2 regions of the Arachidicoccus ginsenosidimutans genome follow, and region 1 is predicted to be linked to the other one. Evidence: riboswitches for the same ligand, from Rfam matches in the RefSeq annotation. Region 1 holds a riboswitch; the other holds the start of a gene.
The links. Region 1 has a riboswitch for cobalamin ahead of A9P82_RS03920 (TonB-dependent receptor). Riboswitches for the same ligand answer to the same signal wherever they lie in the genome.
Positions count from the first base shown of each region.

Region 1 (3,429 bases):
AACAGAGATCAACAACATTTTCCAAAGCAACACGCGCCACACATCTTTGGACGCGCCTGTTCACGAAGCGGAAGACGTAGCGATGGGCGATTTGCTCGAAGGTAGTGATGACACGGACGATGATGTGATGAAAGATTCTTTGCGCGAAGAAATTCGTCGTGTGTTGAAATCTTTGAGTCCGCGCGAAGCCGAAATCGTGAATGCGTATTTTGGTCTTGAAGGCGAAAATGGAATTACCATTGAGCAGATAGGACAGAAGTACGATTTGACGAAAGAACGTATTCGCCAGATTAAAGAAAGAGCTATCAAACGCTTGCAGAAAGCACGTTACAGCGGTTCGCTGAAATCTTATTTAGGTTAATTTGAATAAGGAAAAGTTTGAAAAACCATTCGTGAAAACGGATGGTTTTTTAATGTGAATAAGTCAGAATTGTTTTTATAAAAAATCTCCTAACTTTGCTTTTTAATGACACTCTCAACAAAACACTTGTTAGGCATTAAAGACCTTACGAAAGAAGACATTAGCCTCATTCTTTCAACTGCCAATCAATTCAAAGAAGTATTGCAACGCCCCGTAAAAAAAGTTCCTTCGTTGCGCGATGTTACCGTTGTCAATCTGTTTTTTGAAAATTCCACGCGCACTCGAATGTCGTTTGAGCTTGCGGAGAAAAGGCTTTCGGCAGACACGCTCAATTTTTCCGCATCCGCATCGTCGGTGAAAAAAGGCGAAACTTTGCTCGATACCGTGAACAACATCCTGAGCATGAAAGTAGATATGGTGGTAATGCGTCACAGTGCAAGCGGTGCGCCGCATTTTTTAGCAAAACATATTGATGCGGCTATTATCAACGCAGGCGACGGCATCAACGAACATCCTACGCAGGCTTTGCTTGATGCGTTTTCGATGAAAGAAAAATTCGGAACGCTTGAAGGATTAAAAGTTGCGATTATCGGAGATGTGATGCATAGCCGCGTAGCTTTGAGTAATATTTATCTTTTAAAGAAAATGGGAGCAGAGATTGTGGTTTGTGGTCCACCAACTTTGATTCCGAAATATTTGCAGGAAGCGCTGGATGTCCACATCGAATATAAAGTAAAAGATGCACTCGATTGGTGCGATGTGGCGAATGTGCTGCGCATTCAATTGGAACGGCAAAATCAACCACTATTTTCTTCGTTGAGAGAATATAATCTGGCTTACGGCATCAACCGGAAACTGTTGGATTCTTTGAAAAAAGAAATCGTCATTATGCATCCGGGTCCGATTAACCGCGGCGTGGAACTCGACAGCGATGTTGCCGACGGCGAATTTTCCATTATTTTAAATCAGGTAGAAAACGGCGTTGCCGTGAGGATGGCTGCATTGTATTTGTTGTCGGGGAAAGTCTGAACCTTGATTTGAAAGATTGAAAAGATTGTTGGGATTGAACACACAACAATTATTAATTTTTAATTACTAATTTTTAATTAAATGCGCATCGCTTTATTTCCCGGAACCTTCGACCCGATTACTTTGGGACACGTGGATATTGTAAACCGCTCATTGAATCTATTCGATAAAATAATTATCGGCATAGGCACGAATGCCAGCAAAATTCCTATGTATTCTGATGAGCAACGCCTGCAATGGATTAAAGAGATTTATAAAAATGATAATCGCGTGGAAGCCGCTGTTTATGAGGGTTTGACAGTTGATTTTTGTAAAAAAACAGGTGCGCAGTATATTCTTCGCGGCATTCGTTTTGTGAGTGATTTTGAATATGAAAAAACCATTGCTGATATGAACCGCAGTTTGGATAATTCCATTGAAACTATTTTCCTTACTTGTTTGCCGCAATATTCTTCTGTTGCATCAACACTTGTGCGAGATGTTATCCGTAATGGCGGCGATGCGAGTTCTTTCTTACCCGATGTTGTGAAGAATAGTATTTATCACAAATAATTTCTTTTATCTTCGCGCTCGATTAAGGTTTTTGTTTACACAAAATTAAAAGGGAAGATTGGTGTAAATTCCAACGCTATCCCCGTAGCCGTAACAAGCAGTTTTTATAAAACAAGTTGTTGAAGATTACCACTGTTTCGTTGTAAGAAATGGGAAGGTTTCAACAATGCTTCAAGCCGGAAGACCTGCCTTTATCACATATTATTTCATTGGCTTTCGGGACGAAAAGTTGAAGAACGAATTTTGACGTGCAACTATTTTGCTGTGTCTTGTTCAGCTTTGCTATTTTCTTCTCGAAGCCGCTATTTATAAGGCGTGCGGCAGATTTTACCTTTTATATTTTTATTGATTTCATCGTGCGTTTTTGCACAGGAAGATACCGCGCATCATTTAAGAGAAGTGGAAGTAAAAGGCAAAATAATTCCACTATCAACAAAATCAATCACACCTGTACAAACGCTGCAACAAAATGATTTACAAAACATCAACGGTTCAACTGTTGCCGATGCAGTCAAATATTTTTCGGGTGTTCAGGTAAAAGATTACGGCGGAATCGGTGGACTGAAAACTATATCTGTTCGCAGTTTGGGCGCGAATCACACAGGTGTGAGCTATGATGGAATTATGCTGAACGATGCACAAAACGGGCAGATTGATTTGGGAAAAATTTCGTTGGATAATGTTGAACAAATCAGTTTGTATAATGCACAACCGACAAATATTTTGCAACCTGCACGTGCATTTTCATATGCATCTGTTTTGGAATTGAAAACGATAAAACCATTATATAATGATTCGGAAAAAATAAAACTAAATGCTTCATTAAACACGGGTTCTTTTGGTTTAATCAATCCTGCTGCAACTATTCATTACAAGTTCAACAATAAACTCGCGAGTTCGCTGAATGCCGCGTGGGAAAAGGCAAACGGCGAATATAACTTCACTTATAAAAACGGTTCTGTTACGGAAAAGGGCAGAAGAACAAATGCGGATATTCACGATTTTCATGCAGCTTATAATTTGCAATATGCCATTAATGACAGCAATATTGTGAATGTTGATGCGTATTATTATCATTCGCAAAGAGGCTTGCCCGGCGCTATTATTTTATACAGCGGACAAGGAACACAACGCCAATGGGACGATAATTTTTTCGCGCAGGCTTTTTGGAAAAAAAAGTTATCAGCGCGAAGCGAATTATTGCTCAATGGAAAATATAATTACACTTATACCGATTACTTGGACACGGCTTATCAAAACGCGCAACATAGATTGGAAATGATTTTCTACCAACGCGAATTTTATGTGAGCGGTGCATACTCTTTTCAACTTTTTTCTTTTATGAAAGCAGCGTATGCAACCGATTTTTTTATTGATAATTTGCACAGCAACCAACAAGACTTTGCAACACCTACGAGATATACTTTGCTAAATAATGTAAACGTAAAATTTTCATTTGAGCAATTGCAAATTGCCGGGAACTTATT
Region 1 covers NZ_CP015971.1:851,222-854,650, reverse strand. The annotation lists gene A9P82_RS03935 (sigma-70 family RNA polymerase sigma factor) at 1-361, shown strand, start outside; gene A9P82_RS03930 (aspartate carbamoyltransferase catalytic subunit) at 467-1,390, shown strand; gene coaD (pantetheine-phosphate adenylyltransferase) at 1,472-1,942, shown strand; cobalamin riboswitch at 1,951-2,149, shown strand; gene A9P82_RS03920 (TonB-dependent receptor) at 2,258-3,429, shown strand, end outside.

Region 2 (3,429 bases), 1.3 Mb from region 1:
ATCTGGATAATTTTTATGCCTGCCTTTTCCAAATCGACAACTTCATCTCTGATTGCCCAAGCGAGTTGAAAAGCTGTTTCCGAACGCGGTTGGTCGTCGCGAACAAAAGACCATTGTAACATCGTAATCGGACCTGTGAGCATTCCTTTCATCAAGCGTTTTGTTTGGCTTTGCGCGAAGGATGACCATTCCACCGTAATTGGATTTTTGCGTTCAATATCGCCGTAGATAATCGGCGGTTTCACGCAGCGCGAACCGTAGCTTTGCACCCAACCAAAATTTGAGAAAGCATAACCATCAATGTTTTCTCCGAAATATTCCACCATGTCGTTACGTTCAAATTCGCCATGAACCAACACATCAATATCCAACTCTTCCTGCAAGCGGATTGTTTCAATAGTCGCAGCCTGTAATGCTTGTGTATACTCGGTTTCAGAGATTTCGCCTTTCTTCAGTTGTGCGCGCAATTTGCGTACATCGGTCGTTTGCGGGAACGAACCAATCGTTGTTGTTGGGAACAAAGGAAGATTAAATAATGCGTGCTGCTTTGCTTGCCTTTCTGCAAAAATGCTTTGTCTTTCCGCATCTTTATCCGTGATATTTTTCACACGGTTTTTCACGGCTCCTTTGTGAATGCGCGTAGAGTTTTTGCGTGAAGCAATTGCCGCTTTATTTTTCTCCAATAATTCATTTGCTTCGGGCGCGTTATCAACAATCTTGCTCAGTTCGGCAAGTTCGTTGATTTTTTGCTTCGCAAATGAAAGCCAATTCTTCAATTCATCATCCAGTTTTTTCTCACTGTCTAAATCGCACGGCGTATGCAATAGCGAACATGAAGGTGCAAGCATTAATCTTTCTTTTCCGAAATGATTAATGGCTTTATTGATGATTGCCAATGATTTTTCATAATCATTTTTCCAAATATTTCTTCCGTCAATTACACCAAGTGAAAATATCGTTTGTGAACTAACCTTTTCGGAAGCAATAATATCATCCAATTGTGAAGGGCATCTTACCAAATCCAAATGAATAATATCGAAAGGCAAACCTAAAACCGTTGAAAGGTTTTCGCCGTAACATTCAAAATAATTTGCGAGTACAAATTTAATGTTCGGGAATGCACTTTTTAATTCGGTATAAATCGCTGAAAGTGCCGTCAATTCTGTGTTTGAGAGATTTGTTGCCAAAATGGGTTCATCGAACTGAACATATTGCACATTCAAATCCGACAGCTGTTTCAATATTTCTTTATAAACGGGCAACAGGTTTTTCAACAAATCAAGACGATTAAATTCCGTTTCTTTTTCCTTGCCCAACAATAAAAAAGTAAGCGCACCGATGATGACAGGCTTCGTTTCGATGCCCGCTTGCTTGGCTTCTTTATAATCATTAACTATTTTGTTAGATAAGAAATTAAAAGATTGGTTTTCGTAAAATTCTGGAACGATGTAATGATAATTCGTATCGAACCACTTGGTCATTTCCATTGCCGTAATGTCGAAGCCGTCGCTTTGAAAGCCTCGCGCCATCGCGAAATATAAATCTGTTTCGGATAATTTTTTGTCTTCAATCAACGGATGGAAACGATGTGGAATGGCGCTTACCGTAAGGCACATATCCAGCATTTGGTCGTACAACGAAAAATCGTTCGACGGAATTAAATCAATGCCTGCATCTTTTTGCAGTTGCCAATTGTGCAGGCGGATTTGTTGTGCAGCCTGCTGCAAATCCGATTGGGAGATTTTCTTACTCCAATAAGCTTCTACGGCTTTTTTAAGTTCGCGGTTACCACCGATTCGCGGATAACCTAAATTTTGCGTAAACATGGTTTTTAATTTGTTTAGAACGTGAAACAATAAAAATCATGCTCTGAATTATGCGGAGTTTTTGTTGATGTAAGTACATGAAGATGTGCTTCAACTTGTGGAGAAGAATTTGTTGAAATGCCCATCAGCCGCCGCTTTATATCGTGAAAGCTCCGACCAAAATTAAAGGCAAGTATCCCGGCTTGTTTCCGGTGCAACATCCTTCCCAATAAAATTTTATCAGTGGATATAAATTGTTGCATCGTGTGGTACGAAACTTACGGTAGCACGTCTGCCCGTGATTTACACACGGTTCCTTTTTAATTTTCCTTTCGGAAAAACCTGTAACTTATGGTGTATAACAAAGAACAAGGCTGCGAAGTTAATAAAGATACATGAATGTAGATGAAGCACGAGAAAGCTTGTTCTATAAATCAACAATTTATTAACCATCAAACGACTATCTTCGCTCTTGTTTTATAAAAAATACAGCATGAAATATTCTTTACTCAAAGTTGGTATGTGCGTTTTCATATTTTCAGCATGCAACAATAATCGCAGCGAAAAAGCTCCGGTACCTGCGAGCGTAGCCGATACTGTTTTAACGGTTGAGAAGCACGATACAGCTGTAAAAAGCGAAACAATTATTCCTCCAGACAGTACGGTAAAAACAAAAACGGTCAATACGATAGCAGCCACAGACACGGCTGCTATCGACTCAACTAAAAAGTATGTTTTTCTCACATTTGACGATGGTCCGCAACCCGGAACAATGAATGTATATCACAATCTGAAAGCGCTTGGACTAAAAGGAACTTTCTTTATGGTAGGGCTTCATGCGACTTATGGGAAAGCTATGCACGATGCAGTTGATACGATTCGTAATGCTTATCCCGAAATTCTTTTGGCAAATCACAGTTACACGCACGCCAGAGATAAATACATTGCATTTTATCATCATGTCCGTTCCTGCTTTGACGATTTTATGCAGGCGCAAGCGAGCCTCGATGTTCAGAAAAAGTTCATTCGTTTGCCGGGCAATAGTGCGTGGGTTTTAGCTACGGGTATGCAGGCGCATCCATTGGTAAAACCTGTGTGTGAGTTGCTGGATTCCGCAGGGTACAACGTTATCGGTTGGGACACGGAATGGAATTTCAAACGCGACCCAAGCGGTCATGGTTCCGTGCCTGTGCAAACGCCGGAAACAATGGTGCGCATGGTGGAAAATGCCTTGAACAATCATCACACGCATCGTAGAAATGCGGTGGTTCTTTTGTCGCACGACAGAATGTTTAACCGACCGAATTATTCCGACTCTTTATACAAATTTATGCGGCTGCTAAAAACACGCAATCCCGGATATGTGTTTGAAACGGTGGAACATTATCCCGGCGCGAAACAATAATTGGAGTACCACAGATGCACAGATAAATGGTAGAAAATCATCCGGGCACCTGCGGCAATATTTTTTAATAATGTATTAGACTTTCAAGTATTACCTTTACTTCAAATTTTTAAACTATGGCTCTATTTAAATCAAGTAATCCGGCAATGTCGGAAAAAGTTTTCGGAAATGCTACGCAACAATATGATACGACCGAAGGAGTAATGACTGTTGCAGGCT
Region 2 covers NZ_CP015971.1:2,167,683-2,171,111, reverse strand. The annotation lists gene metE (5-methyltetrahydropteroyltriglutamate--homocysteine S-methyltransferase) at 1-1,826, opposite strand, end outside; cobalamin riboswitch at 1,977-2,166, opposite strand; gene A9P82_RS09775 (polysaccharide deacetylase family protein) at 2,299-3,210, shown strand; gene A9P82_RS09770 (Bax inhibitor-1/YccA family protein) at 3,327-3,429, shown strand, end outside.
Region 2: linked by a shared signal. The riboswitch ahead of metE (5-methyltetrahydropteroyltriglutamate--homocysteine S-methyltransferase) and the one ahead of A9P82_RS03920 (TonB-dependent receptor) in region 1 are both predicted to bind cobalamin.